Paludibaculum fermentans: one gene and its partner. The protein of the gene in region 1 binds, or shares a complex with, the protein of each later gene. Links are inferred from orthologs where the notes say so. Each region holds a gene or a part of one and is shown on either strand. Other genes may lie near its edges.

Region 1 (3,139 bases):
CTGCCGGTGTTCTCGCCGAAGCTCGATCCGGCGTTCTACAAACAGATCGATGAGCGCGTGGCCGCCATCAATGGCAAGGGCATGATCGCGGACCTGATCCTGTCGCCCAGCCCGGCGGAGCTCGTCAAAGCCTATACCACCTGGAGCGATCGCGAACGGTTTCTGCGCTACCTCGCCGCGCGCTACAGCGCCTTCAACATCACCTGGCAGCTCGCCAACGAATGGGAGTCCTCGCCCAACGCCCGCCCGATCCTCAAGGAAGTGGGCGTGGCGCTGAAGGGGCTGGACCCGTATGGGCATCCGCGATCGTCGCGTTCAGCCGTGACCTCGGCCCCCCTGGGTCCCGACGGCTGGATGGATTTCGTCATCAACGGCGCTCCGGACGTCACCGTTCCGGCCATCGAGCACATCGCCAACACCGTGCCACAGGTCGTCCTGATCGACGCCGCGCTGCCGGAAGAGGCGTTCCGCAAACGCGTCTGGAATGCCGCCATCAGCGGAGCCTACATCTCGATCACCGGCAATCTGGCCGACGGCTCACCCAATGCCAAAACAGCCACTGGTTGGTTCGACACGATGTCGCGGACACGCTTCTGGGACATCGAGCCCTACTTCGACCTGGACGGCGGGCGGGCCATCGCGAATCCCGAGACCGAGTACCTGGTCTACATCGAACACCCGCAGAAAATCGAAATGACGGTGGAGAAGCACGGCTACGACGTCTACTGGGTGAATCCGTCGACGGGCGAAGCGGTGAAGGAAAAGAAGGACTGGAAGGGCGAGATGTTCGAAGGCACTCCGCCTGACGCCACCCGCGACTGGATCCTGCATCTGTCGCGCGACGGCCGCAAAGAGGGCATGCTGAAGAGCTACAAGTTCGAGTCCTGGCCCATCCCCGTCCAGGAACCCGAGCGGAGCGCGGTGAAGGCACCCTTTGAACTCGTGACTCCGCCCAGCGACATGACCTTGAAGGCGGGCGAGCCGGTCAAGTTCGAAATCAAGCTCAAGAAGAAGACGGCGGGCACGCGGCGCATGATGTACATGCTGGCCGGCGAAATCGTGCCGGACGGCCAGGGGACTCGAATTCTCGCCACAGGGCAGGAGGGCACCCTGGTGGTCCCACCCGTCATGCTGGCCAAATCGGAAGGCCCCATGAACGTGCGCCTGTACGTCCTGAACGCCCCAGGCAAACTCTATATCCTCGACTATGTGTTCACGGTGAAGAAGTAACGCATGCCGCGAATTGTCGCACTCGACACAGCCTCAGAATTCGGTTCCCTTGCGCTGCTGGAAGACGGCGTGGTGCTGGAAGAGGTGATCCTCCATTCTCCCGAGGGCTTCGGCCACGTCCTGTTCCCGCAGTTGGACCGCCTCATGCGCAGGCATGGCTGGAAGTACGATCAGGTAGCCGGATTTGCGGCCGGCTCAGGACCGGGCTCGTTCACCGGCGTGCGCGTCGCGCTGGCGGCCATCAAGGGTCTGGCGGAAGCGACCGGCGCACCGGCGGCGGCCATCTCCAATCTGCAGGCGATGTCGCTCTACGGCACGTCCGGGCTGCGGGCACCCTTCCTCGATGCGCGCCGCGGCGAGATCTACGCGGGCCTGTATCACAGCGACCAGACTCCGGCAGGCGCCGAGGTCGTGACCAAGTTCCAACCCTGGCACGAGGCTCTACCCAAGCAGGCGGAACTGCTCACGCCGGACCCCGCCGTCTTCTCTGTTGACGCGACGGTGACGCCCCGGGCGCTGGCCGGCGCAATCGGACGACTGGCCGCCACTCGGCTGACGGATCCCATGTCGCTGGACGCCAACTATGTCCGGCGGTCGGATGCGGAGCTGAACTGGGTGGATAAGTAGGCGGACCGCACCGCGGCCCGCCCCTGAACCGGCCTATTCGACGGTGACTTTCAGGACTGCGTAGAGGAAGTCCTTCGTCCCCACAACCTGATGCGGCACAGCCGCCGGGACGTGGGCGATGTCGCCCGCCTTCAACGTGACCTTCTCGCCGCCCGCAATGGTGCCGCCGCGCTGCTCGCCGGGTCCCGTAACGCGCGTACCCGTCGCCTTGCCGCCCACGGTCAGCGTCGCCTCACCCTGCTGGACAATGAAGTAATCCACCTGTTTCTCGTGGATCTCCACCTCGCCATCGCCCGTGCGATAGACCATCAACTGCGAGTGATTGCCCCAGTTCGCAATCTCCTGGTTGGCGACATTCTTACCCGCCAGCTTCGCCTGCAGCTTGCCCTTCCAGCTGAGGAAATCAGCCTTTGACCAGTAACGGAAACCCTCGGGCGACTGCGGCGCGGCCTGCTGCACCTTCACCACGTAATAGAGGAACTCTTTGGGCACCAGCAACTGGTGCGGCATATTGGCCGGGATCTCCACCATATCGCCGGGCTTCATCGTGACCTTGCGGCCTCCGGTGATTCCGGTGCCGCGCATCTCGCCCGCTCCAGCGGAGGTCGGGCTGGTGAGCGTCCCGCCCACCACCAGCGTGGCTTCCCCGCCCTCGCAGATGAACAGGTCGGTCACTTTCTCGTGGAGCTCGCCTACCCCGTCTCCATTGCGCCGCGTAATGGACGACCAGTGGTTGCCCCACTTGCCCAGGTCCTGGCCCAGCACCTTCTCGGTCTTCATCTTGGCCGCGATCTTGGCCATGTAGCCGTGCAGTTCGGCGTTGTTCCAGAGGACGAACCCGGGAACGGCGGCCCACAACAGGGCTCCACCGGCGCAGGCCGCAACAATCAGGAGGATGGATTTCTTCAAGCGGGCACCACCTTGGGGAGTCGGTCTTTCACGGCCGGAAGGGCCGGCACTTCGGTCGTCGGTTTGTCCTGATACCAGTAGCAGCAACTGTAGAAGCAGTCGCCGCGATCATTGGCATGGCCATGCTCCATCGTATGCTTCAGGTATTTCGTGAACGTCACGGGGTTGTCGCCGTGGAAGCGGTAGCAGCAGTAGCGGCCGCCCACGCGTTCCGGGCTCTGGATGAGGTGCGCGCCGTACTGGTGGTAGCCGAAAGCCTTCGCGTTCTCGCGTCCGCCGAAGTTCCAGCTGCCCAGGAAGTAGTCTTCCGAGCCGGTCCCGATGATCAGCGGCCTGGTCTCGTCGTCGACGAAGATCATGTCGTCGCCTTCGC
Region 2 (3,214 bases), 4.5 Mb from region 1 along the record:
GCGGCGACCAGCAGGATGAGGCTCGATTTGGGTAGATGGAAATTGGTGATCATTGCATCGACACCCTGGAATTCGCAGCCGGGATAGAGAAAGATACTCGTTTCTCCGGATTGAGGATGGAAGCCGCCGTTGCGGCTGGCAGTCTCAATGGTACGGACCGCCGTGGTGCCGACGGCGATGCGGCGGGTGGCCCGGGCGATGATTTCCGCGTTGGGCGCAGTGATTTCGTAGCGTTCGGAGTGGAGGTGATTCTGTTCGACTTCGTCGGAGGAGAGGGGCTGAAAGGTGCCTAGGCCTACGTGGAGGGTTACTTTGGCGATCTCCGCACCGGCGGCGCGGCACTCGTCCAGGACTTCGGGAGTGAAATGCAGGCCGGCGGTGGGTGCGGCGACGGAGCCGGGTTTTTCGGCGAAGACGGTCTGGTAGCGTTCCCGATCGGCGGGCTGGTCGGGCCGGTGGATATAGGGCGGCAGCGGGACGTGGCCGTTGGCTTCGAGCTCGGCGTCGAGATTTCCGTTACATGTAAACTTCAGCAGGCGCTCGCCGCGATCGCGGGTTTCGAGGATTTCCGCGAACAGGCGAGGGGTGATGTAAACGCGAGTGCCGATGTGAAGGTGGCGGCCCGGCCGGGCGAGAGCCGACCAGGTGAGGCGGTCGGATGACTCGGGCCGGAGGAGGAAGAGTTCGACCTGCCGGTCATAGCCGATCTTCTTGCCGAAGATGCGGGACGGGAAAACGCGCGTATCATTGAGAATTAGGCAGTCGCCGGCGCCCAGGTGGGCGGGCAGGTCGCGAAATGAAGCGTCTTGGAAGGATCCGGCTTGCCGGTTGACGACGAGCATCCTGGCGGCGGAGCGATCGGCGAGAGGCTCCTGCGCCACCAGTTCGTCGGGCAATTGATAGTCGAATTCTGATAACTGCATAAAAAGGCGAGCGAAAAAAATAAACCTCGCTGCGAATAATATACCCATTTGCGGAGCCATTGTGCGAATCCTGGGAATCGAAAGTTCGTGCGACGAGACGGCGGCGGCGATCGTGACGTCGGACGGAGAGCTGAGTGCGAGCGTCGTTGCGTCGCAAATCGACACGCACAGCAAGTATGGCGGCGTAGTGCCGGAGCTGGCTTCCCGCGAGCATTTGCGGGCGATTGGGCCGGTGGTGCGCGGCGCGCTGGAGCAGGCGCGGCTGGGCTGGGACGATATTGATGCGATTGCGGTGACGGCGGGACCGGGGCTGGTGGGTTCGCTGCTGGTGGGGCTGACTTACGCGAAGGCCGTGTGCCTGGTGCGCGGGCTGCCGCTGATCGGCGTGAACCACATTGAGGGACACATCCACGCGGTGCTGCTGGAAGCGCGGCAGTGCGGTGCGGAGATCGAACTCCCGGCACTGGCGCTGGTGGCCAGCGGCGGACACACGCATCTGTTCGAAGTCAGCGAGCGGATGACCTACCGGCTGCTGGGCAAGACCCGTGATGACGCGGCGGGCGAGGCATACGACAAAGTGGCCAAGCTGCTGGGGTTCGGCTATCCGGGCGGTCCAGTACTGGATAAGTTGGCACCCTATGGAGATGCCGACGGGCTGGCGCTACCGATTTCAAAAATGAAGGGCAATGCCCTGGATTTCAGCTTCAGCGGGTTGAAGACGGCGATGCTGCGCTGGGTGCAGGCGCATGATATGGAAGGCGAGATTGTCACGCGGCGGGCGCTGATGAAGCTGCATCCGCATCCGACGGTGGAGCAGTGGCTGGCGGTGACTCCGCAGACGACGCTGGATGCCGTGGCGGCGTTCCAGCGTGTCGTGGTGGAGGAATTGCTGCGGCGCGTGGGGCGCGCGGTGGAAGAGACGGCGGCGCGGTCTGTGATTATTTCTGGCGGCGTGGCCTGCAATGCGGGTTTGCGGGCGTCGGCGCAGTCCGGACGCCTGATGTGCCCGGTGTATTTCCCGGCTCCTCATCTGTCGACGGACAATGCGGCGATGATCGCGGCGGCGGCGGTGCCGCGGTTCCTGCGGGGGGAATTCGACGATCTTACGCTGAAGGCGCAGGCTAACCTCACGCTGGCCTGAGTGCGAGTGGCGAGGGTCGGATAGAATCGAGGGCTGAGGAGCCCTGACTTGCGACTATCCGGAATTGTTCTGTTATGCGTGCTACCGCTGTGCGCGGGCGTGACGAGCGTCAGCGTCGTCGAGAGAAGCGACGTGCTTGGCGGGCAATCCACAGGGCCGGCCGGGCCATACGAGCGGATCATTGCGAAAGTGCAGTTCGCGCTGGATCCGAAGCTGCCGCAGAATAAGGCGGTGCGCGACCTGGAGTTGGCTCCGCGGAATGAGCGGGGGCTGGTCGAATTCACGGCGGATCTCTACATCCTGAAGCCGCGCGATCCGGCGAAGGGCAACGGCACGGTGTTGTTCGAGGTGTCGAACCGTGGCGGCAAAGGCATGTTGTCGCGCTTCAACTATGCCCGGGGTTCCTCGGATCCGCGCACGGAAGAGGAGTTCGGCGACAGGAATCTGCTGGAGCAGGGGTACACGCTGCTGTGGGTCGGGTGGCAGTGGGATACGCCGCCTGGCGACAAGCTGCTGCGGCTGGATAGCCCGATCGCGATGCTGAACGGGCAGGCGATTCGCGGGCTGGTGCGGTCTGAGTTCATTCCGGATTCGCGCACCAACATGATGCACTTGTCGGATCGCAAGCACACGACGTACGCGGCTGTGAGCCCGGCGGTGACGTTGACGGTACGGCCCACCGTGCTGGGCGCGCGGCGGACGATTCCCGGTGCGGACTGGAAGTTCAACGAGGACCGGACAGCGATCGAAATGGAGTCGGGATTCCAGCCCGGCCAGATCTACGAGGTGGTGTACCAGGCGGAGAATCCGCGGATCGAGGGGCTGGGGCTGGCGGCGGTGCGGGACGCGATTTCGTTCCTGAAGTACGGCGGGGTGGAGACGCTGCTGGCGGACCAGCGGCGATTCATCAAGCGGTCGATCGGATTCGGCATCTCGCAAAGCGGGCGCTTTCTGCGGACTTTTCTCTACTTCGGGTTCAATGAAGACGAGAAGGGACGGAAAGTGTTCGACGGCGTCTGGGCAGACGTTGGCGGAGCGGGCCGGGGCAGCTTCAATTTCCGGTTCGGGCAGGCGTCTAGGGACGGTTATGCCCACTTCAATACGCTGTATCCGACCGATGTATTTCCGTTCACGGACGTGCCGCAGATCG

Evidence for each region.
Region 2: the proteins of tsaB (region 1) and tsaD are in contact, whole or in part, in a solved structure (PDB 4WQ4), measured with the Escherichia coli proteins. The link is inferred for Paludibaculum fermentans from one-to-one orthologs.

The regions. Positions count from the first base shown.
Region 1 is NZ_CP063849.1:912,165-915,303, reverse strand. What follows is about bases 223-3,045. They hold tsaB (tRNA (adenosine(37)-N6)-threonylcarbamoyltransferase complex dimerization subunit type 1 TsaB), read left to right. Parts: upstream 223-1,233; coding sequence 1,234-1,857; downstream 1,858-3,045. Other genes in these bases: IRI77_RS03600 (glycoside hydrolase family 172 protein), read right to left, coding at 2,763-3,045; IRI77_RS03605 (hypothetical protein), read right to left, coding at 1,891-2,766; IRI77_RS03615 (DUF5060 domain-containing protein), read left to right, coding at 223-1,230. In the rest of the region: more of IRI77_RS03615, read left to right, coding at 1-222; more of IRI77_RS03600, read right to left, coding at 3,046-3,139. UniProt on the Escherichia coli protein: Required for the formation of a threonylcarbamoyl group on adenosine at position 37 (t(6)A37) in tRNAs that read codons beginning with adenine.
Region 2 is NZ_CP063849.1:5,364,357-5,367,570, reverse strand. The notes cover bases 125-3,022. They hold tsaD (tRNA (adenosine(37)-N6)-threonylcarbamoyltransferase complex transferase subunit TsaD), read left to right. Parts: upstream 125-981; coding sequence 982-2,064; downstream 2,065-3,022. Other genes in these bases: IRI77_RS21055 (alpha/beta hydrolase domain-containing protein), read left to right, coding at 2,113-3,022; queA (tRNA preQ1(34) S-adenosylmethionine ribosyltransferase-isomerase QueA), read right to left, coding at 125-923. Also shown: more of queA, read right to left, coding at 1-124; more of IRI77_RS21055, read left to right, coding at 3,023-3,214.